4 regions of the Paramicrobacterium fandaimingii genome follow, and region 2 is predicted to be linked to each of the others. Evidence: predicted binding sites of a transcription regulator. Region 2 holds the regulator's gene; each other region holds the start of a gene.
The links. The regulator LexA, encoded in region 2, represses DNA repair genes until DNA is damaged. The targets are predictions, from matches to a motif close to TCGAACANNTGTTCGA.
Positions count from the first base shown of each region.

Region 1: HCR84_RS17395 (HNH endonuclease signature motif containing protein) is a predicted target of LexA. The motif match lies at 4,070-4,085, and genes of this name have one in related genera.
Region 3: HCR84_RS12845 (HNH endonuclease signature motif containing protein) is a predicted target of LexA. The motif match lies at 4,185-4,200, and genes of this name have one in related genera.
Region 4: HCR84_RS02445 (HNH endonuclease signature motif containing protein) is a predicted target of LexA. The motif match lies at 2,185-2,200, and genes of this name have one in related genera.

Region 1 covers NZ_CP061170.1:3,595,188-3,601,105, reverse strand. The annotation lists gene HCR84_RS17765 (ATP-binding protein) at 1-1,426, shown strand, start outside; gene HCR84_RS17400 (phosphodiesterase) at 1,511-2,443, shown strand; gene HCR84_RS17395 (HNH endonuclease signature motif containing protein) at 2,577-4,031, opposite strand; gene HCR84_RS17390 (stealth family protein) at 4,320-5,789, opposite strand.
Region 2 covers NZ_CP061170.1:2,027,515-2,033,432, forward strand. The annotation lists gene hisB (imidazoleglycerol-phosphate dehydratase HisB) at 1-579, opposite strand, end outside; gene HCR84_RS09820 (histidinol-phosphate transaminase) at 582-1,658, opposite strand; gene HCR84_RS09825 (hypothetical protein) at 1,676-2,020, opposite strand; gene lexA (transcriptional repressor LexA) at 2,273-2,944, shown strand; gene hflX (GTPase HflX) at 2,948-4,450, opposite strand; gene HCR84_RS09840 (class I SAM-dependent methyltransferase) at 4,496-5,137, shown strand; gene dapF (diaminopimelate epimerase) at 5,143-5,918, opposite strand, start outside.
Region 3 covers NZ_CP061170.1:2,658,794-2,664,711, reverse strand. The annotation lists gene HCR84_RS12855 (GIY-YIG nuclease family protein) at 1-355, opposite strand, end outside; gene HCR84_RS12850 (molybdopterin-dependent oxidoreductase) at 537-2,156, opposite strand; gene HCR84_RS12845 (HNH endonuclease signature motif containing protein) at 2,777-4,150, opposite strand; gene HCR84_RS12840 (arsenate reductase ArsC) at 4,320-4,757, opposite strand; gene HCR84_RS12835 (alpha/beta hydrolase) at 4,767-5,420, opposite strand; gene HCR84_RS12830 (NUDIX hydrolase family protein) at 5,508-5,918, shown strand, end outside.
Region 4 covers NZ_CP061170.1:496,135-502,052, reverse strand. The annotation lists gene HCR84_RS02460 (ABC transporter substrate-binding protein) at 1-354, opposite strand, end outside; gene HCR84_RS02455 (SDR family NAD(P)-dependent oxidoreductase) at 493-1,278, shown strand; gene HCR84_RS02450 (FadR/GntR family transcriptional regulator) at 1,311-2,132, shown strand; gene HCR84_RS02445 (HNH endonuclease signature motif containing protein) at 2,307-3,770, shown strand; gene HCR84_RS02440 (SDR family oxidoreductase) at 3,918-4,658, opposite strand; gene HCR84_RS02435 (hypothetical protein) at 4,752-5,258, shown strand; gene HCR84_RS02430 (pseudouridine synthase) at 5,248-5,918, opposite strand, start outside.

The sequences.
Region 1 (5,918 bases), 1.6 Mb from region 2:
GCGCCCCGGTGCCGTTGAGCTGCTGATCGATGCCCTTGCGCTGCTCGGTGATGCCGAGGACGACAACCCAGGACATGTGCATGACGAGCGGCTTCGGGCCTTGATCCTGAACATGCTTGCCGCGCGGTACATGCTTGTGGGCAAGGCGCACGAGGCAATCGTGACAGCGTCGAGAGCGTACGATGTGGCGTCGTCTGCGGGAGAGAGAGCGGAGCGATCGATTGCAGCGAACCTGCGCGGAGTGTCTCGCGCTCATCTGGGCGATGTCACGGAGGCCCTCGCCGACATGGAGCGTGCCCGAGCGGATGCCGTCGACGCGAAGTCACGCCTGCGGTTCAGTGTCAACTATTCAGATCTGCTGAACCTGCTCGGGCGATATGACGAGGCGATAGACGTCGCGCGTGCGGGACATGTGGGCGCTATCGAGTTGGGCGTGGAACGCAGCTCAGGGTCGATGCTTCTGCACAACATGGTTGATCCCCTCTTCGCTCGTGGAGAGATCGACGAGGCTGAACGAACCATCGCCCGCACGCTGTCGCTCGGCAGCCTCACGGTGCCGCAGAGCTATTCACAGCGAACCCAGGTGCAGGCACTTCTCTGGCGAGGTGACACCGAGACGGCGAAGAGGCTTGCCGGGCAGTGGCTGCCGAGCTTCGACACGATTGCACGCGTTGAACTGCAGGTCTGGTGGGCCGCGAGCGAAATACGCCTCGAGATCGCCAGCGCCGAGGGCGAGTGGAGCGAGGTGTGGCGCGCCATCTCAGAGGCACTCGATCAGCGCGGCGGATCGGGCCACATTCTGCACAGGCGAAACTTTCTGCTGAAAGCATCCGCGATCATCGCTCGCTGGCGTGATTCGGGAGCAGAACACGATGTGGATGCCGCGGCCGAGACCGTGCGCGGCGCGTGGCGCGCTCTGCCGGAGGACGTTGCGACAGAACCGCTGTCAGCCGTGGTCGACGGACTACTTGCCGCCCCGATTGCCTCGGCGATCGATGTTCTGCACGCCGCCGTTGACGCGTCAGACGACGCGACGGTTCCGGCGCTCATGCGGCCGCTCCTCCGACTGCAGTTTGCGCGAGTTCTCGTGGCGTCGGGCGACAGAGGTCGCGCCGCCTCGATAATGGACGATGCCCGGCACCTCGCACGCAATCTCGCCCACGTGGCAACGCTCGCGGAGGTGACCGCCTACGCCGACGCGGCCGGGCTCAGCGGCCCCGCGGCATCCGGTGCCTCAGATCTGCTCACCGCCCGTGAGCAGCAGGTGCTGGCGCTCGTCGCCGACGGGCTCAGCAACAGGCAGATCGGCGAGCGGCTGTTTATCAGCACAAAGACCGCGAGTGTGCACGTCTCGGCGATCCTTCGCAAGCTCGCCGTCTCTACGCGCACGGAGGCAGCGGTGATGGCGCGCCGCGCTGCTCGTTAGCGGCGCGCCGTCTTCCATTCACCGTCTGTTCGGAGAGATGTGCTGTGATATGGGTATCCGAAGAAGCCAGCGAATGGATGCGTCGTGACTCCACGAACGGCCGAATACCCGAGGCCGGACCACTTTCTTCTGCACATCAGTGACACTCACCTTCTCGGTGGGGGCCGCCGACTCTACGATGTTGTCGATCCAGCGGCGCAGTTGCGCGAGCTGTTTGACGAGGTCGAGGCCTCTGAGGGTCGGCCAGATGCGATCGTCTTTACGGGCGACCTCGCAGACAAGGGCGAACCAGAGGCATACGATCTGCTTCGCAACATCGTCGAGCCCGCGGCCGAGAGACTCGGCGCCCGTGTGATCTGGGCCATGGGCAACCATGACAACCGAGCGGCGTTGCGTGTCGAATTGCTCCGCGAGCCACCGAGCATGCGACCTGTCAATCGGGTCTACGACCTCAATGGCCTCCGGGTGATCACCATTGACACAAGTGTCCCCGGCGAGCACTACGGTGATCTGACCGAGGAGCAGCTCGTCTGGCTGCGTGAGCAGCTCGCGGTGCCGGCACCGCATGGAACAATTCTCGCCATGCATCATCCGCCGATTCCGAGCGTGCTCGATCTTGCCGTCAGCGTGGAGCTTCGGGATCAGAACACGTTGGCTGACGTTTTGCGGGGATCGGATGTGCGCAGCATCATTGCGGGACATCTTCACTATTCCTCGATGGCGACGTTCGAGGGCATTCCCGTGTCTGTGGCCTCGGCGAGCTGCTATACGCAAGATCTCAATGTGCCGGTGGGCGGAACGCGCGGGCACGATGGTGCGCGAGCGTTCAACCTCGTTCATGTCTATGAGAGCACCGTGTTGCACTCGGTTGTGCCGCTTGGTCAGTATCGGGCGCTTGACTATGTCGATGCCGATGAGACCGCGAGGCGTCTGGATTCAGACGGTATCGAGATTCCGCTTTCGCGTACGCAGGCCGCCGAGGCGGCGGCGCGACGGATTCCTGCATCGGTTGGCTAGGGAGAGTGTCTCGCTGCCGGTAAGTTAAGCGTGCGCCAGAGAGCGTTGCGGTTCGGGTTGTCCGCCGGGCACACCTCGTAGCGCTGCGAGCTGTTTGGCTCGTGCGTTGGGTGTGTCGGGGCCGCCGCGTACGTCAGGTGCGCGGCCCGGTATCTCGATGATCGTCTGGCGGGTCACTGTCGTCGTCTCCGGGAGCGCGTCGCTGCCCCAGATACCGTCGGTTCACGTACCAGTCTGGTGGGGTCAGTCTGGGGCGGCCGTTTTCGTCGCGGGTGATGGTCCAGTCGTCGTGGTCGAGGAGCCGATGATGATACCAACACGCCAAAACACCGTTGTCGAGGTCGGTGGGACCGCCATCTTCGTATCTGTGTATGTGGTGGGCTTCACACAGCCAGGCGGCCACGTTGCAGTCCTCGACAACACAGGTGTTCCCATCACGGGCGATCAACGCCAAGCGCTGCTTCGCGGTGAAGAACCGTCTGGCGTTCCCGAGGTTCAACACGTCGCCGTGTTCGTCGATGTGTACCTGGCGGGTGTCGCCATCGCATTGCATCTGTGCCACAAAGCTCATCGGTAGTGGTGCTGGTGTTCCTGGTGACCAGGCTGCACCGGTACCGGCGTCGAGGTCCTCGTTCTTCACCGTGATCATCACTGTTGGGCCACGCCCGTGCAGTTTCGGTGTGGAGTGTTGTTTGCCGACACCGGCGATGATCGACGTGAACACGTCTGCGCGTTCCTGCTGCTTTGAGCGTTCTTCGGGTGCTTGCTTGGTCGCGGCGAGCTCCTCAGCATGCATAAACGTTGGGCTCGTGCGCTTTGACATGCACGCGTCAAATACGGGTGTCACCTGCGCTGCCTGTTCCGGTGAGAGCACCCCGGTGATCTTCATCGATCCGTCGTCTTGGTGTTTGAAGACCAGTTTGCGTGCCTCATGGAGCTCTTCTGCTGTGGGTTCGACACCGTCAGGGTCCAGAGCAACACGAAACACGCGGGCCTGCTGCCGCACAGCATCCGCCGTGAACGGCACTTCACCGAACGCACCCGTCGCATTACCGATCAGCGTTTTCTCGGCCCAGTCGATCTGCTCGGGGGAAACCCGGGGCAGGACAGGTGCCAACGTGCTGGTGATCGACTCGGCAACATCAAGACCAATCGTGCCTTGGGCGAGCGCGTCCGCGGTCTGAGCGAACACCGGGTCGAGAGGCAGCCCGGTGTCTGAGACTCTCGGTGTTGTGTGTTTCGCGACTGTCGCGAACCGATACGCTGTGGAGTTCTTCGCCCCCGTGATCACCTCAAACAATGCTGTGGGGCTCTTCGCCCCGTGACGGGCAGCGAGACCATCAAACCCGGCATCCGTGTCAGACCGGCGAGCAATGTCGCCCACGTTGCCGACTTGCTGGCCCTCGATGATGCGGGAGATGTTGCTGAGAAGGCCCGTATAGGTCAACAGGGTATCGGCGGAAAGTGATGTCGGGTCGATCGAGGCCAGTTCTGCAGCATCGGCCAGAGTCTTCTCCGCGGCACGCACAGCGACAGCATCCGGACCCTCATTGGGTTCGAAACCAGGTGCTGCGACTGCTTCGTGCATGACCAAAGTATCGCAGGACCCACCGACACTCCCACCGACAGAACACCCGGTCAACCACCCATTGTGGATAACTCACCAAAGTTTCTGCCTGTGGACGAAGAAGCAATGCCACGGGCACTGCTGAGCCCTGGAAGGGAACGGTTGTGTTGAAGATGTTCCTGTGGGGCACACGCCGGCGCGTACTGCAGAAGGCTCCGGGTGATGCAGATTGACGACGTTCCGGTCGTGAATCCATTGCCACGCGCGAGAGAGAGGTTCTGGCGGCTGTCGACGTCATGTGCCGGCTGACTAGAGTTCTTCCTTCTCCCACGGTGCGGGGAATGGGAAGTACCGGTTGAGAAAGTTGAGCACTGCCCGAGTTCGCTCGGCGTCACTCAGCTCAGGGTGTGAACCGTCATTGAGGCAGAACATGTCTTGATCCCGTTTGCGCAGAAGGCGTTCCAAGGCGGGGACGGCGCTCTTCAGCGTCGTTTCGATGTACTTCACCTTCGCTTGCCGCTGCTCGACAGCACGCCCGGTCATGAGTGCGTAGTAGTGATAGAACGAGTTGGTCACGGAGATGTCGGTGGCGGAGCGAAACCGCGCGGCAGCGGTACGACGGAATTCGTCCGGGAACTCTCGCTCCATCTCGGAGAGAACGCTCACACGCAGCGGTGCGGCACAATGCTCGAGATGCCGCGTCGTCACCTTCCCAAATCGCGCGCGCAAGACTTCACGATTCACACGGGCGGCATTCTCGTGGCCGCTGCGCCCGGGATCGGTGTCTCCGAGTCCGATACGCGTGCGTGCTTCGACAAACTTGGTGACACCACCTGGTGAGAAGAAGAGATCGGGGCTTACAGTGCGTCCGAAGAACATGTCGTCATTGGAATATAAAAAGTGCTCCGCGAGACCGGGAATGTGCTGAAGCTGGCTTTCGACGGCGTGAGAGTTGTGTGTCGGAAGCACGCTCGGGTCGGCAAAGTGCTTCTCGGCCGGAACGAAGGTGACCTTGGGGTGGTGCTTGAGCCAGGCTGGTGGCGGGGAGTCGGAGGCGATGAAGATGCGTCGGACCCAGGGCGCAAAGAGGTAGATGCTCCTGAGGGCATACTTGAGTTCGTCAATCTGGCGAAAACGGGCGACGGAGTCGTCGCCCTCCCCCACGACAACGCCCTCCATCTGCTCTGCGCGCGCTTTTTGGTAATCGGCGCTTGACCCGTCGACCCACGAGAAGACAATGTCGATGTCGAACCCGACGTCACTCGCGAGTTCTGCGAACATGTTCTCGAGAGTCGGCCATTCCCTGCCGAAGCGCGTGACTGTCGCGATAACGGCTTCCGAGCGGTCAAGCTGCTGACGTGTGAGCGCGTTCGGAGTCGGCGCGACGATCGTCTGCTCTCCGAAACTCCAGAACTCCAGCTGCGGGGCTGACTTCGGCCCATAACGGAGTCGCCCGATCGGTTCGACGCGTGGCCGAAAGAGTCGGAGCACCTTGGCCTTCGGATCCGTCGAGAGTGCTCCGTCGGCGATGAGAAGGGCCCGAGCATCCTTGTCGACCGTGTAGAAGGGCGCGGCTGAAACGTCGTGGTTGTGCTTCTTCGGCAGGGTGAGCGCGTAGAACGGCTCATTGGCGAAGGCACCGGCGAAGGTCGCTTCAACTGCGCGGCGGTCGCGTCGATCAACGGCGATGGTCTCCTGGTCGTCTTCTCCGCGCACCAGGAGGTAGTCGATCTCCGCCTGCTCCAGTGCTTCTGCAATGGCGATGAGATCCGAGATCATCGCATCGCGAGGAGTGAACGTTCCCGTCGAGAGCGAGTAATAGCCTTTGCGGTGGACGACGTCGTCACGATCAAAACGCTTTCGGTCGTCAACTCGAATGACAGGCTCGTCTATCGAGAAGCGCGGCGC
Region 2 (5,918 bases):
CCCCGAGACAAGCGGATCCAACGATTTAGCTTGCCGGAACGCTCGTGCGAACGCCTTGAACTCAGCTTCAGCAATGTGATGGGGGTCGCGGCCGACCTTCAGCTCGACGTGAACTGTCAGCGCCGCGTTGAGCGCTATCGCTTCAAAGACGTGACGCACCATCGACCCCGTGAAGTGGCCGCCAATCAGATGAAATTCGAAGCCCTCCGGTTCTCCGCCGTGAACGAGATACGGTCGCCCTGAGATGTCGACAACGGCTTGCGCAAGAGCCTCATCCAGGGGGACGAGCGCATCGCCATAGCGAGAGATCCCGGCTTTCGTGCCGAGTGCCTCCCTGATCGCCAACCCGAGTGCGATGCCGATGTCCTCCACCGTGTGGTGAACGTCGATGTCGGTGTCCCCCGTTGCGCGAACAGTGAGATCGGTGAGCGAGTGTTTGGCAAATGCCGTCAGCAGGTGATCGAAGAACGGCACAGACGTCGAGATGTCGCTCGTGCCCGAACCGTCCAAATCGATGTGCAGGTCGATGGACGACTCGCTAGTCTCGCGCTGAATGCGTGCGACGCGTGAAGAAGTCATACTCATGATCGTAGTGCGGTCATCGCGTCGAGGAACGCAGACGTCTCGGTTTCCGTGCCGGCCGTAACGCGCATGTGGCCGTCGATGCCAACATCTCTGATGAGGATGCCGCGCTCGAACAGGTGTTGGAACAGCGCCGATGTGTCGTCGACGCCGCCGAAGAAAACGAAGTTGCTTCCCGACCTGTACGGTCGGTACCCGAGTTCGGCGAGCCCGCTCGACATGCGGTCTCGCTGCGCCCGGATGTCGTCAACGACAGCAAGCATGGCATCGGAATGCCGCAACGCCGCCCGAGCAGCAGCCTGAGTCAGCGCCGACAGGTGGTACGGAAGTCGAACAAGGCGCAGAGCATCGGCAATCGCGGGATCAGCGGCGAGGTAACCGACGCGAGCCCCGGCAAATGCGAATGCCTTGCTCATCGTGCGAGAGACGATAAGGCGAGGCCGTCCTTGGAGCAGCTCCAGCGCGCTTGGGGTTCCCTGATCAGAGAACTCGGCATACGCCTCGTCGACGATGACGATCCCCGGTGCTGCCTCGTATGCGGCGCGAATGGTGTCGAGGGTCAGAGGCGTGCCCGTCGGGTTGTTCGGTGAGCACAGCACGACGACGTCGGGCGCGTCCTCCGCGATCACGCGAGCGATGTACTCGGGTGAGAGCTCGAAATCCTTTTCCCTCTCGCGACCGATCCATCGTGTGTTTGTCCCCATGGCAAGCAATGGGTACATCGAATACGTGGGAGTGAACCCAAGAAAAGTCCGCCCCGGGCCGCCGAACGCCAGAAGAATCTGCTGCAGCACCTCGTTCGAGCCGTTTGCGGCCCAGATATTCTCTGCCCGCATACCGTGCCCCAGATACGCCGCGAAGTCCTGCCGCAGTTCGGTGAACTCGCGGTCCGGATAGCGATTCAGCCCGATGATCGACGCTGCAACAGCCCCAACGATATCGTGCGCCACAACCTCTGGAATGCCATGTGTGTTCTCATTGACGTTCAGCGAAATCGGAACCGGAGCCTGCGGGGCACCGTACGGAGAGCGGCCGCGAAGGCCGTCGCGAAGAGGAAGATCATCGAATGTGGTCACCCCTCCATCGTATGGGCTTACCGAACAGCTTCCTCGTACCGTGACGGGATCGCGATTCGCTCACCCGCGGCCACCGATGACGTCTCAAGTCGATTGAGGTCGACGATCTCCGCAACCACGTCGCGGGGGTCGTGATCAGGCGCGATGCGCTCTGCCAGCATCCACAGCGATTCACCGGCGGAGACGGTCACGTATTCGAAGGTCGCCGACGATGACGAGTCGGATGCCACGGCGGAATTCGCGTGTACAGCGCCAAAGGCGATGCCGAACACAAAGGGAATAGCAGCGATTCCCGTAAGAACGGCGCGGCCGCGGGCGGTGAGACGAAGCCGGGGTGCTGCATTGGTCTGCGGGGATGTCATCGTTCTGCTCCTTCGTTGACGAGTTCGTTTCGGCCCTCAGGCCGGTGAGGGCCGAAACGAACCTGTGTTCCGAACCTATCTTCGACTGTTCGAACTGTCAACCATCTTTTTCGGTTGTCGCCGAAGAAATTCCGCGACACACTCGAATAGATGTTTGCCTCGACCCGCCGAAGCGGATACAGTTTCGAACACAGGGAACACATCACCACGAGCCACCGACATCGGGGCTCGTGAGGAGACAGGAGCAGAGCGATGGCACAGGATCCGACGAAGAAGACACGCACCCGTCGCCGCAAGAATCTGAGCGATAAGCAGAGGGCGATTCTCGAGTTCATCCAGCGGACTGTTTCGCAGAATGGCTATCCGCCGAGCATGCGCGAGATCGGCGATGCGGTTGGCCTTGCCTCTCTCTCGAGTGTCACCCACCAACTGAACCAGCTTGAGCTGAGTGGTTACCTGCGTCGGGACCCGAACCGCCCGCGCGCCCTTGAGGTGCTCATCGACCTTCCTCAGACCGCCGACATCGGTGAGACGTCAAGACCCGTCGGAGACGCCACCATGGTTCCCCTCGTCGGAAATATCGCCGCTGGCGTCCCCATCACTGCTGAACAGCAGGTCGAGGAGGTTTTTCCCCTCCCCCGCCAACTCGTCGGCAAAGGCGAACTGTTCATGCTCCATGTCAAGGGCGAGTCGATGATCGACGCCGCTATCTGCGACGGAGATTGGGTTGTCGTGCGCCAGCAGGCCACCGCAGAGAATGGCGACATTGTCGCGGCAATGCTCGACGAGGAGGCAACAGTCAAAGTCTTCCGCCAGCGAGACGGCCACACGTGGCTGCTCCCCCGCAACAGTGCCTATGAGCCCATTCTCGGCGACCACGCGGACATTCTCGGCAAGGTCGTCGCCGTTCTGCGCTCGGTCTGAGGATTAGCGCGCTTCGGCGAATTCCGTGACTTGCGCGGCGATTTCGTCGGAAACCGCCGCCTCGAGGTACGTGCCGTCTTCCCGATAGTCAATTTTCGTCACTTCACCGCGACGGTGAAGCATCGAAATGACGTCCCCACGGTCGTAGGGAACGAGCAGAGCCACTTCGACGGGAGGGTGGGGAAGCATCCGCTCGATCGTCTCGAGCAGCTCGTCTACCCCAGCGCCGGTTCGGGCAGAGGCGAATACGGCGTTCGGCGCGAGGCCCCTGAGCAGAAGTCGCTGGTCGTCATTGATCAGATCTGTTTTGTTGAAGACGATGATCTCGGGGATATCGCGCGCGCCGACGTCCCCGATCACGTCGTGGACCGTGGTGATCTGAGATGCGGGGTCGGGGTGCGCTGCATCGACGACGTGCACGATCACGTCCGCGTACGACACCTCTTCGAGAGTCGAGCGGAAAGCCTCGACGAGCTGGTGCGGCAGATTTCGAACAAAGCCGACAGTGTCGGAGAAGGTAAATTCTCGACCGTCGTCGGTACGTGTGCGCCTCGTCGTGGAGTCCAACGTGGCAAAGAGCGCGTTCTCCACCAGCACGCCCGCCTGAGTCACCCTGTTGAGAAGGCTCGACTTTCCGGCGTTCGTGTACCCGACAATGGCGACAGACGGCACGGCGAATCGTGATCTGTTTGCACGCTTTGCTTCACGTGCTGGCCCGAAGCCCTTGATTTGCTTGCGGAGTCTCGCCATGCGTGTGTGGATGCGGCGCCGGTCAAGCTCGATCTTCGTCTCGCCCGGTCCACGCGAGCCCATTCCCGCACCGGCACCTCCGACCTGACCACCAGCCTGACGGCTCATCGACTCGCCCCAGCCTCGCAGTCGAGGAAGCAGGTACTCCAATTGCGCGAGCTCCACCTGTGCTTTGCCTTCACGGCTCTGCGCGTGCTGGCTGAAGATGTCGAGGATGACTGCCGTCCGGTCGATCACCTTCACCTTGACGACGTCTTCGAGCGCTCGTCGCTGGCTTGGAGCAAGCTCTGTGTCGGCGATCACCGTGTCGGCGTTCAGCGAGCGCACGATGTCGCGCAGCTCTTCGGCTTTTCCACGCCCGAGGTAGGTGCTCGGATCCGGGTGCGGACGTCGTTGCAGCAGACCATCGAGCACAACGGCACCCGCTGTCTCTGACAGAGCCGAGAGCTCGCGAAGAGAGTTTTCGGCGTCGTCGGCGGATCCCTGGGGATATACGCCGATCAGCACGACGTTTTCCAGCCTCAGCTGGCGGTACTCGACCTCGGTGACGTCGTCGAGCTCGGTCGAGAGCCCCGCGACGCGGCGAAGCGCACGCCGCTCCTCGCGATCGAGCTGGTCACCGTCTGCGTTCGAGTCGGACCCATCTTGATGAAGGGCCTGAGCTCGGCCGAACACCGAGAAAGCACGTGCGTCCCCACTCGCGATGATGCGGTCGAGAGCGTCGTCGTCGGTGTTGTTCTTGCCCATATCAGCCATTTCCCTTAAGCCTAGTGTCGGAAGCCTGAGATAACGTACCTAACTATGACCGGCGATCACTATTTCTCGGGCGCTCCCAGGAGCGAGCTCACCATCAAGAGCATCACCGTCGATTTGGCGGGTGCGCAGCACAGTCTCACTTCGGCGAACGGAATCTTCAGTCCCGACCGTATTGATCTGGGAACTCGAGTTCTTCTGAGCAGCACTCCTCCTCCGCCAGAGGGCGGTCATCTGCTTGATCTCGGGTGCGGTTGGGGGCCCATCGCGCTCAGCCTTGGCCTGCTCTCTCCTGACGCCACCGTGTGGGGGGTAGACGTCAATGAACGGGCACTTGACCGGCTTCGGAGCAATGCGAAGACGCTTGGCCTTGATGGGGTGCGTGCTGTGCTGCCCCAGGACGTCCCTGAGGCGATACGGTTTCGCGCAATTTGGTCGAACCCGCCGATTCGCGTGGGAAAGAATGAGCTCCACGGCATGCTGCAGCACTGGATACCGCGTCTCCTGCCGGGCTCGGACGGGTACTTCGTTGTGCAGAGAAACCTGGGTTCTGACAGTTTGCAGCGTTGGCTTCACGACGAGCTGACCGACGAGTTCAGCGTGTCCCGTACCACGTCGAGCAAGGGCTATCGCGTGCTGCGTACGCGTCGGCACACGGGCTCAACCGAGCCGATCGACGTCGTGCAGTAAGCGACTCAGGCCAGGTCGATCGTTCCCGTATAGACAAGCTCCGCTGGGCCGGAAAGTCCGACGTGCTCACCGTCTTCCGCGGCAAACATGCGCACGCCGAGCGTCCCCCCTGGAACATCGACGCGCCAGTTGTGCGGGGCTTTCGAGCCGGCCCAGTGTCGTGTTGCAAGCGCAGACGCCGCGACGCCGGTTCCGCACGACAGCGTCTCGCCGACTCCCCGCTCGTGCACACGCATGCTGATGCGCCCGATGCCGTCCTTGACCAGGGGGTCGCGCGGAACGACAAGTTCGATGTTCGCTCCGTGTTCGGGCGCTGGCTCCACCTGGGGAACGTAGGTGAGGTCGGCGTCCGCCAGCTCGTCGAGGTCGGCAAGGGCAACGATGATATGGGGGTTGCCGACATTGATGCCTTGCCCAGGGCGAGCGACCTTCAGCTGCTTGACACGAACGAGAGGCTCACTCTCTTCAAGCACCCACCGGCCGAGATCAACGTGAAAGCCATCGGCCGAGCGCTGCACGTCACGCACGCCGGCACGAGTCCCGATGGCAACAGTTTCACCGGTATCGAGCGTCAGCAGCCCGTTCGCGATCAGATAGCGGGCGAATACGCGGATGCCGTTTCCGCACATCTCCGCAGCGGTTCCGTCTGCATTGAAATAATCCATAAACCATTCCGCACTGGAATCTTCAGCGATCGCCGCCTCGCCGTCCGGAATTGCCACGGAACGTACGGCTCTGATGACACCATCGGCACCGATGCCCGTGTGCCGGTCGCAGAGTG
Region 3 (5,918 bases), 630 kb from region 2:
CAGCATGTTCCAGTAGTCGCGGATGGGCGGTGAACCATTCGCCGCCTTCACGTAAGTCAGCGAACTGAATGTGCCGAGCTCGTTCGAGCTTTCGTCCGCCCCGTTCGAATGCGAGGAGGTCGTGGTGCCACAGTGCTGAGAGTCGTCCTTTCGGGTTTCCCGTTGTGCCGATCTTCACGCGCTCATTCCAGCGAATGTAATAGACGACGTCCACCCGGGGCCGCGGAAGCTCAGTGTCGGGCACATCACCGACACGCCAGTCGCAGACGCGACAATGCCAACCGTCGGCACGCCTGACTCCATCTGTTGAACCGCAGAGGAGGCACGCGCCCGGCATCGTTCCGGAGGTGGACATGGAGAAACCCTACGTCGAACCTCAGACTGCGCCGAAACGTGACAGCACGTTGAAGAGCGCGGTCGACCTTCCGTGTCTGCACCAGACGGGATGCCCGTTGTCTGGGGGCTTGCGAATCCGAAGATCGGGAACGCGAAGCCGCGTAAGTGATGCTCGACTACGGCCAGCGCAGTACATCCTGTCAGGTGACGCGGACGAGAGAGCGCTGCCACCCCGAAGAGCCGTTCGGCGCGATCGGTGCGCGCTCCTCGATCTGCAGGTCACCGTTCTTGTTGACCGCGCGGACGGCGACGTAGTGCGACCCGGGAGTCGCGTCCCACTCCATGAGCCACTGCACCCAGGTGTCTTCGTTGATGGGAGTCGACAACGTGGCAGGGATCCACTCTCCATTGTCGATGCTCACCTCCACACGCTCGATACCCACTGTCTGAGCCCATGCGACTCCGGCTATCGGGATGCGACCCGCTGAAACCGCCTCGCCGATCTTCGGAGTATCGACTCGAGACGAGAACTTGATTGGCGCCTTGGCGCTGTATCCGCGCGGCGTCCAGTACGCCTCGTCGTCGGCGAATGTCGTAATTGTGAGCTCTGTGAGCCACTTGGTCGCCGAAACGTAGCCGTACAGACCGGGCACGACCATCCGCACAGGGAAGCCGTGTTCCAGCGGCAGCGGCTCGCCGTTCATAGCGACCGCGAGAATGGCGTCGAGCCCGTCGTCGGTCAGAGCCGACAGGGGAGTGCTTGCGGTATATCCGTCGACGCTGCGTGACAGAACCATGTCGGCGCCGGACGTCGGTCCTGCCTTGCGCAGCACATCGCGCAACGGCACGCCGAGCCACATCGCATTGCCCGCGAGCTCGCCACCGACTTCGTTCGATACGCACGTCAGCGTGATCGCGTACTCGTCGAGCCCCATGTCGAGGATGTCTTGAAAGCTCAGCTCGACACGTTGATCGACCATGCCGTCGATCACGAGGCGCCAGGACTCGGGGTCGATCGTGGGCACGGTGAGTGCGGTATCGACGCGGTAGAAGTCCTCGTTTGGTGTGAAGAGCGAACTCAGCCCGGGAATGTTGAGATCTGCACCAGCTGGCACGGTCACGCTCGTGCGCGGGGACGGGAGCTTGAGGGCGCTGCGGATCGACTCTACCGATGCCGCTGCCATACTCACGGTGCGTGCGGTGATGCCGACGACGATCGCGGAGGCGCCTGCGATAGCCGCCATCATAAAGAATCGCCGTCTGTCGAGCCTGGTCGGCGACGTCTCGGAGGCGGCGGGCTCGATGTCTGTCGTTCTCGCATCACTGGCCGCTCCGTCCTCGAGATTCCGTTTGAGGGCGGTCGATGCTCGCCACGCTTGCAGCCGCCGGCTGAGGAGCGCGAGCAGGAAGGATCCGACGATCGTGCCAAGGAGAGGCGGGAGAAAGGCAAGCGGCGTCGCGCCGGCGCGGGTCAGGATCGCCGCGGTCGAGAGGATGCCCGCGACGACCAGCGCGACGACTCCGAGGGGAGGACGCACCAGCTGCACGATTCCCGCGATCGCCGAGGCGATGAGCACGGCCAGAGCAAGCCCTGCGAGCAAGGCAATCTTGTCGTACTCGCCGAAGGTGGCGATCGCGAACTCCTTGAAGGGTTGCGGCACGATGTCGATCACGAACCCACCTACCGCGAGGATGGGGCTGGCTGCGCGCGCGAAGAGCAGCGCAAACAGCTCTGCGGTGGCGAGGAAAACCGCGCCGCCGATCACGCCCGAGAGCGCCGCCCATACGATGAATCGCTTACCACTTCTGCGCTTGGTCATGGTCTCCTCCAACTTCACCTGCGACGGTGTGCTCTCGAGGTATTCGGAGACAGCGCGCAATCGGATGTGATCAATGCGCGAGACGCCCCACTCAGGGAGGTACGCCTCGTCACGTCGCGACGTGCGAGCCGGTCAGTGCGTTCGCTGATCAGGGTGTTGAAGAGGTTGTCGTGACGGTTTGTGTACGTGCGCTGACGAGCTCGGTCCGTGCGTCATTGACAATGCGTTAGGAGGCCAAGCGTCTACGCTGCTCGCGCTCAGGAATCCCGGCATCACCGAGTATCTTGAGACACGGCGTCGAGGCGCTCGAGTGAGACGGCCAACTGGGAGGGCGCGCCGGTCTTTGGCAGGAGTGTCACCCGAACGGACTCCGACCGAAACTTCTGGCGGCTCGACTCATCGTGGGGCGAGATCGCGCCAGATGCAGTGTCGACCGCTACGACGTCGCGAAGGAAATCGAGGCCACCGGGATGGGGGCGCGGCTCAGACCGCTTCGACGCAGTCGAAGCGCTGTGTGTTGGCTCTGCTCCAGGCCTGCCGGTTCTTGTCGATACGTCGCGATCGGAACCAGCTGTGCGCGTTAACTCAGGTGCACGAACCCGGCCTCAGAATCGCCGAGATCAGAACGGAGGGTTGTCGGGAAAATGCTTCCTTTCCGGAGCGGCAGGAACGGTTGCCTGCTCCGATTCTTCGAATTTCACGATTCGTTTGAAGCCGGGTTCACCGTTGGGGCGAACCATGTACTGGCGTCCCAGCGGAGACGTCCACACGATCGTGCCGTCATCGGCACGGTTCACCTGCCATGTTGACTCGTGTTTCAACTGGTGATGCGCTGGGCAGAGGGCCTGCAGGTTGTCGTTGCTGGTGTGACCGCCGTATTGCCAATCCTTCCGGTGATCAATATCGCACTGCGATGCGGGCCGGTTGCAGCCGGCGAATCCGCAGGTCTCGTCTCGGATCTCGACAAGCCGACGCAGATCGGCGGGCACCGCATAGCTATCGCGCCCGACAGAGAGCACGGTGCCGGTCTCGGGGTGGGTGAGCAGCCGGGTAAAACTCGGTGCATCGGCGGCCAACTCGCGGGCGGTGTCGGCATCGATCGGACCATACCCGTCAAGTGTGCCGGTTTCGTTCGAGCGCCCGAGCAACGTCATCACTGGCACCGTCACATGCACCGTCGGCCGAATCGTCGCCGCCCGAATCTCTTCACGCGATGACACGTCAACGGTGAAGCCGGTCATCGTAGCGTCGAGAACGGCATCTGCGGTGATCTGTGACACCGTGCGATCATCGCCAGCCGCTTTCAGCGACCGTGCCGTGTTGCGGGCTGCTGCCTCGATTCCCTTGATCTTCTCAATCGGGCCGATCACCGACAGGCACCCCATGCCGTCCGGAAGCGGTGCCACTTCGATATGACGGTTCTCCATCGCCCGATGCTTGCGTTCGGCTGCGGAATCTGGATTCAACCGCTCACGAATCGCAGCGGCAGCAGAGCGGAACTGCGGAGGCGTCGTCGATAGTGCCGTCTGAATGGCTGTGGACTCGAACTCGCGCTTCTGCTGAGCATCAAGCCCTTCAGCTTGCGAGACCATGATCTCTGCGTGCTGCACCGAGATCTGCCCGTCGTGCAACGCCGACAGCGTCTCGGGCAACTCGGTGACCAGAGTCTCACTGGTCTGCACCATCGACGCGACCTTCCGCTCCGACAGGTGAAGAGCGAGAGCAAGCTCGGAGATCAGAGCACGCCGCGTCCACTCCTCACGCGACGCCAGCGACGCCGTCTCGTCGCGAACAAACACGCGATCATTGCGCAACGCGAACTGCACAGTTCGACTCACCAACATGAAAACCCGCGCCTGCATGCTCGAAAGCAGCTCCTGCTGCTCCGCAACACTGTCAACCATCACCGACAACAGATCAGCAGACGCCCCAGCCGAACCAGGAGACGGATCATCACCACCCGGCGGCTTCACAAACTCATTGAAATCAACCATGTACGAAGTACATCACGAACCACCGACATTCCTGTCGAACATATGTACGGCGGAAAGATCGCATCTGCGTAGCCGCACGGCTCCGGCGTGTGCTCGGGGTCCGTGTCTCGGGGTCCGTGTCTCGGGGTCCGTGTCTCGGGTTCCGTGTGCTCGGGTTTAGGGCTCAGGTTTAGCGCCGGCGCTCGATGCCAAGCTCGTTCATGAGCGTCAGGATGCGCGAGCGGATCTCGTCACGGATCGGTCGCACCGCATCGATGCCCTGCCCCGCCGGATCGTCCAGCTGCCAGTCTTCGTAGCGTTTGCCAGGGAAGACAGGGCAGGCGTCGCCGCAGCCCATCGTGACGACAGCATCCGCTTCTTTCACAGCATCCGTTGTGAGCACCGTGGGGGTCTCGGCCGTGATATCGATGCCAACCTCGGCCATCGCCTCGACGGCGGTCGGGTTGATCTGGTCTGCGGGCATCGACCCCGCCGAGCGCACCTCAACGGCGTTGCCGCCGAAAGCGGAGAGAAAGCCTGCGGCCATCTGCGAGCGCCCGGCATTGTGCACGCAGACAAAAAGAACGACGGGAGGATGGGATGGCGATGGCGATGCGGAGGTCATCATGAGCGCTGGTCAGAGGTTGCGCTCGATGAAGGCTCGGGCGTCGGCGACGCCCTGCGGATTGATGCCGTGCCCGAGGCCCTCGTAAATACGCCCCGAAAGTGTGGAATGCGCGGGAAGCCAATCGGTGGTGCGCACAATCGCCGAATCGGCGATGACCTCGTCGATCGTTCCGCGCCCCCAGAACACCGGCGGTTTGCTCTCTGCGAGCTCGACATCGCCGGGCTCATCGCCCGGCGTCACGAACCCCGACATGACGAGGCCGTACCCGAAGCGCTTCGGGTCGCGCCGCAGAAGCTGCAGCACCATTGCGCCGCCCTGCGAAAACCCGAGAAGCCCAACGGACGTCGGCTTCACGGTGAGACTGTCGAGCCACGCGATGACAGCATCCGCCGAGTCGTTCACTTCGTCTCGACGGGGGCCACCTTCGGCTTTTGCCGTGAACCACGACCAGCCATCGAGAGGCCACGGTGCGGCATGCGGCGCGCGCAGCGCAGCGATCACGGGCTCAAGCGGAAGGGAAGGTGCGAGACCGAAGAGGTCGCCCTCGTGTGACCCGTATCCGTGCATCAGCACAAGGAGCGGCCGGCCCTCCCGGTCGGCCTCAGATGCCGACCAGATGACGGCGTCTGGGTCGATCACTGTGCTTGTCGGCTCACTGCTCATCGCTGAAAAACCTCCCATGGTCGCTGTGAAAACCAGCTTACCGGCGCGCTCCGACACCGCCGAGGCTCGACCTTGCAACAATGGAGCATGGCCGTTCGCACTCCAGACCCCGATCAGCCCGACGAGCCGGATGAGCCGCGCGGCACTCCGGCGCCCGGCTGGCTCACTGACATCGAGCTCGAGCAGATTCGGCATCGCCTACCGCTTCTTTACGTTGAAGCGGTGCCCGCTCGCGTCGACGGCATGGGCGTCGTCACCGAAGTCGGCGTTCTGCTGCGTGCCACGGCGACCGGTCAGATGACGCGCACACTCGTCTCCGGACGCGTCATGTACGGCGAGACGCTGCGCGACGCCCTGTTCCGACACCTCGAGAAAGATCTCGGACCCATGGCATTTCCGCTGCTTCCCGCATCGCCGACGCCGTTCACCATTGCCGAGTACTTTCCCATGCCCGGGCTTTCACCGTTCAGTGACGAACGGCAGCACGCCGTCTCGCTT
Region 4 (5,918 bases), 1.5 Mb from region 2:
GTCGGTGATGTCGGCGAAGTAGCCGCTCTGACCGAAGAGCTTTCCTACCTGCAGCGGTCGGTACATCATGACGTCGACGTCACTTGACCCTGCGTTGAGCTTCACCTTGTAGTTGTCGACGAGCTGATCTTCACTCAGCTGATTGACGACAACTTTGAGGCCCGATTCCTTCTCGAACTCCGAGATCTTCTTCGTGATCACGTCAGTCCAGACGTGATTGGCGAGGGTGACGTTGAGGGTCTTCGATCCTCCGTCGTCTCCACCACCGCCACTGCTGCAGGCGGTGAGTACGCCTGCGCTGAGCAGCGCTGCCGCGGCTAGGGCCACGACTCGCTTTGCCGATCCAAACTTCATTGCTTGACCTCCTGTGCTTCCTTGCACTGTGGCAGACACTGATGCGTCGTCAGTCTCTAGGGTATATACAATAAGTATTACGTATCAATGACGTGATCAAAACGTGACCGCAGGGCGTCACGGGGCAATGGAGCCGACATGCACATAGATCTGGGCGACAAGGTCGCCGTCATCACCGGGGCTGGCCGCGGAATAGGCCGGGATATCGCACTTTCCCTCGCTCGCGAAGGCGTGCACGTTGTCGCCTGCGACGTCAACAGCGATGACATCGCAAACGTCACCAACGAGCTCGCAGCCATCGATCCGCTTTCACTCGGATACACGTGCGACGTGCGCGACGCCGGCCGCATTGCCGAGCTGCTTGCCGACGCACACACGGCGCTCGGTCGCATCGACATTCTTGTCAACAACGCGGGCGTTGTCGGCGATGCGCCCATCGATGAGCTCGACGAGAGCACCTGGGACGTCATTCAGGATGTGAATGTGAAAGGCACGTTCCTCATGTGCAAGGCCGTGGCACCGTACATGAAGAAGCAACGCGCAGGCCGCATCATCAATGCGGCATCATTTGCCGCGATCTCGCCGCGCGTTCGCAGCGTCGCCTACGCCACGTCGAAGGCGGCGGTCGCCCACTTCACTCGAGGTCTCGCGGGTGAGCTGGGGCCGTGGAATATCACCGTGAACGCATATGCGCCAGGAATGATCCCCACACAGATGAATCACTTCGCCGAGCTCCCCGACGACAAGCAGAGCGAACTTCTCGACACCCTGACGCTGCGACGCTGGGGCAGTACGGACGACATCGCGAACCTGATTTGCTTTCTCGCCTCTGACCAGGCGTCATACATTACCGGGTCGCTCATCGATGTGAGCGGCGGCAAACTCGCTACGCAGATTCCATCAGAGGCATACCACACAGACTGAGACGTGAAGACAGCGGAGGAGGGAGACGGCGCATGACCACAGATGACGAACGCGGCGCCATCAGGTGGCGATCAGATGTGCCACCGTTGCCCCCGCCTCGCACGCGCTTCAACGCACGACGCGGCCACGGGCTCTACGACCGCGTCGTCGACGTCATCGGGCAGCAGATCGTCACGGGTGAGCTCCCGATCGGGTCGATCATCTACGCAGAGCAGGTGTGCGAACAGCTCGACATCTCGCGCTCCGTCGTGCGCGAGGGCATCCGCACACTCAGCTCCATGGGGCTCGTCGAATCTCGACCTCAGCGCGGAACACGCGTGCAGCCGCGCGACCAGTGGGACCTGCTGAACCCCCACGTCGTGCAGTGGCGCGGCGAAGGTCCCGAGTACCTGCAGCAGATGTACGAGCTGCTTGAGCTGCGACTCGGCATCGAGCATGCCGCAGCGCATTTCGCCGCGCTGCGCATGAGCGATGAGGCCCGCGCAGCCGTTGTCGAGGCTGGCTATGCGATGCAACGCGCGTACAAAGACCGCGATCCGCACACATTCTTCGCCGCCGATGCAACCCTCCACCGGCTCATGCTTGAGGGCACAGGCAATGCGGTGATCGGCCAGTTTGCCGACACCGTCTCGACGGCGCTGCACATTCGCGGCAGCAATGCCTCGCGTTCGTACTCCACGGCGCAGAGCCTCGATTCAGCGTCGGCTGGGCGCCACGTCGAACTGGCCGAGGCGCTGGCGAGCAAGAATCCGGATGCTGCGCAGAAGGCCGTGAACGACATCATGTTCGCGACCCTCGCAGAGGTAGAGCACCTTCTTGAGAGCCGCTCTCCTCGCGACTCGTTGCGAGACTAACAACGCTCGCAACTCCTTCGCGCGCTGGCCAGCCCTTTGGCTCTGGCCCCTGTCGAAGACCTGTCTGCTCGCTTCTTCGTCCACAGGCAGAAACTTTGTCGAGTTATCCACAATGGGTGTGTGACCGGGTGTTCTGTCGGTGGGCGTGTCGGTGGGTCCTGCGATACTTTGGTCATGCACGAAGCAGTCGCGGCACCTGGTTTCGAACCCAATGAGGGTCCGGATGCTGTTGCTGTGCGTGCCGCGGAGAAGACTCTGGCCGGTGCTGCAGAGCTGGCCTCGATCGACCCAGCAGCGCTCACTGCCGATACCCTGTTGACCTATACGGGGCTTCTCAGCAACATCACCCGCATTATCGAAGGCCAGCAAGTCGGCAACGTCGGAGATATTGCCCGCCGTTCTGACACGGATGCCGGTTTTGATGGTCTCGCTGCCCGTCACGGGGCGAAGAGCCCCACAGCATTGTTTGAGGTGATCACGGGGGCGAAGAACTCCACCGCGTATCGGTTCGCGACTGTCGCGAAACACACAACACCGCGAGTCTCAGACATCGGGCTACCTCTCGAGCCCGTGTTTGCTCAGACGGCGCAGGCGTTGTCGGAGGGCACGATTGGTCTGGATGTTGCCGAGTCGATCACGTCGACGTTGGCACCTGTCCTGCCCCGGGTGGCGCCGGAGCAGATCGACTGGGCCGAGAAGACTCTGATCGGTAATGCGACGGGTGCGTTCGGTGAAGTGCCGTTCACGGCGGATGCTGTGCGGCAGCAGGCCCGCGTGTTCCGTGTCGCTCTGGACCCTGACGGTGTCGAACCCACAGCAGAAGAACTCCACGAGGCACGAAAACTGGTCTTCAAACACCAAGACGACGGGTCAATGAAGATCACCGGTGTGCTCTCACCGGAACAGGCAGCGCAGGTGACACCCGTGTTTGACGCGTGCATGTCGAAGAGAACCTCACCAACGTTCATGCACACCGAGGAACTCTCCGCGCACGGCCAGGAATCGGAACCCCGGTCGAAGCCGCAGGAACGCGCAGACGCGTTCACCGCGATGATCGCCGGTGTGGGGAAGATGACGTCCACACCGAAACTCCACGGCCGCGGTCCCACGGTGATGGTCACCGTGAAGAACGAGGACCTCGACGCCGGTACCGGTGCTGCCTGGTCACCGGGAACACCAGCACCGTTGCCGATGTCGTTTGTGACACAGATGCAGTGCGATGGCGACACCCGCCAGGTGCACATTGACGAACACGGCGACGTGTTGAACTTCGGGCACGCGCAACGGTTGTTCACCGCGAAGCAACGTTTGGCGTTGATTGCTCGTGATGGGAACACCTGCGCGGCTGCCGACTGTGACATTCCGGCGTGGCTGTGTGAAGCGCATCACGTGCAAAGATGGGAAAACGGCGGCCGAACAGATGTTGCAAATGGCCTGATCGTCTGCTGGTATCACCACAGATTGCTGGAACGCGGCGAATGGTCCCTCTCCCGCGACAAAAACGGCCACCCCAGACTGACCCCACCAGGCTGGTATGTGAACCGACGGTATCTAGGACGGCGACGCCGCATCACAGACAACGAAGACGACAACAGTGACCCTCCAGACGATCATCGAGATACCGGGCCGCGCACCTGACGTACGCGGCGGCCCCGACACACCCAACGCACGAGTCACACAGCTCGAAGCGCTACGACGTGTGCTCTCTCAAGCCATCCGCATGCAGAAACCATGAGTCACGCCACAGTTGAACCGACAGTTCCGGTAAGCCGTCAAAATTGCCTGCTATTTTCCATAGGAATGACTGCGAACGGGCGAAATCACCAGCTCATTGACACAGACCTCGGCGGGCGAGTCGAGCACGAACGCAACAGTACGTGCCACGTCGTCTGGGCTGAGCATGCGGCTGCGTGCCTCAGCATCCGGAACCGTGGGCCTCTTGTCAACGAACTCCGTGTCGATATCACCAGGACAGATGACTGTCGCGCTGATGCCATTGGCACTCTCTTGGTCATTGAGCGATTCGGTCAGCAATGCAAGGCCGGTCTTGCTCGCCGAATACGCAACGCCCGCACCACGTCCGAACGACCAGCCAGCCCACGACGAGATGACGACAACTCGTCCGCCACCGTTCGTCCGCATGCCAGGCAGCACCGCAGCAATGCCGCGCGCGACGGAAGTGAGATTCGTCTCCACGACAGCCTGAAACTCAGAGATCTCGAGCAGATCCCAATTGCGCTTCGGCACATTGAGCCCCGCGCAGAACACCACCTCGCTCACCGTACCGGCGTCCGCGGCGATACGGTCGAGTGCGTCGCGCGTCGATGCGTCGTCTGCAGCATCCATGGGAACGACAAGCGCCGAGCCGCCCTGCTGCTCTACCCGCGACCGCACCTCGTCGAGAGCATCGACGCGACGCCCGCTGAGCGCGAGCGTGCGACCGGATGCTGCGAGTGTGACAGCGCTCGAGGCACCCACGCCCGAGCTGGCACCGATGATCCACGTCACGTTGTTTGAGTCGCTCACACACACCTCCGAAAATCCGTGGCGATTAACGCAACAATACTGCCTGAGTTTCACGCGTGAGCTGTGCCACGATCGGCTGGTAGAGTCCCCCGCATGGGACGCTCGGGCAGATCACGGATGCTGGCATGCGCGCTGTCGCTCGGGCTCGTGCTCACCATCGCCGGCTGCTCGTCAGGTGATTCTGATTCACAGGGCGATGCTGAAACCACCGCCCCGCGCCCGACGCCGTCTGTCGTCGCCGAACCCACACAGGTTCCTGCCCCTGCCGACGATGATGAGGGCGATTCAGACGAGGATGCCGCCACCGAATTCGACCCTGCCGAGATTCAGGACTTGGGTGCGCGCACGGGGGCATCGGGCGAAGCACAGCAAGACGACGCAGGATATTGGTATTACGAAGTCGTCTCTGGTGACGTCGCCAGCGTCATCTGCGACCGCTTCGACCGCCGCTGGTGGCAAATCGAGACACTCGATGTGCAGCCCGGATTCGACTGCCGCAGCACGATCTATCCCGGGCAGATTCTTGTTCCGACCGCATACGCCGAAGACCACGACAACGACACCCCGTGGGTGCCGAACGCCAGCCCCTTCACCGAGTGACGGCTGCCCACTCCTCGAGAGTTCGCCTGCTCTGAAACTCACGCGGTGTGCCATCGACGGGGTCGATGAAGCGCAGCGTCTTCGCCAACAGCTGCAGCGGAGATGAGAAGTCGTCGATGGAGACATCGACAATCTCGGGATAGAACGGATCGTTCACGATCGGCAGCCCCAGGTCGTTCATGTGCAGACGAATCTGGTGCGTCTTACCCGTGTGGGGAATCGCCCGGTATCGGCCAAGACCGTCGCGCTGCTCGACAAGTTCGATGCGTGTTTCGGCGTTCGGCTCGCGGTCGGGCAGCTCGTATGCCCGCATCTCACCGTGAATCTTGACGATGTGGCTCCGCACCGTTGCTGGCAGCTCACGGCCGCCCGGAGCATCCCCTATCGCCTCGTACTCCTTCTCGACCTCACGGCGGTCGAACATCGTCTGGTAGGCACCGCGCCATTCGCGGGATGCGGTGAGCAGCAGCACTCCAGCGGTGACGCGATCGAGCCGGTGCGCCGGAACAAGCTGTGGCATCCCCAGCATCCGCCTCGCCTTGACGACGACGCTCTGCGTCACGTGACGCCCCCGCGGAATCGTGGAGAGAAAGTGCGGTTTGTCGATCACGACGATGCGCTCATCGCAGTGCAGCACGTCGATCTCGAACGGCACCTCAA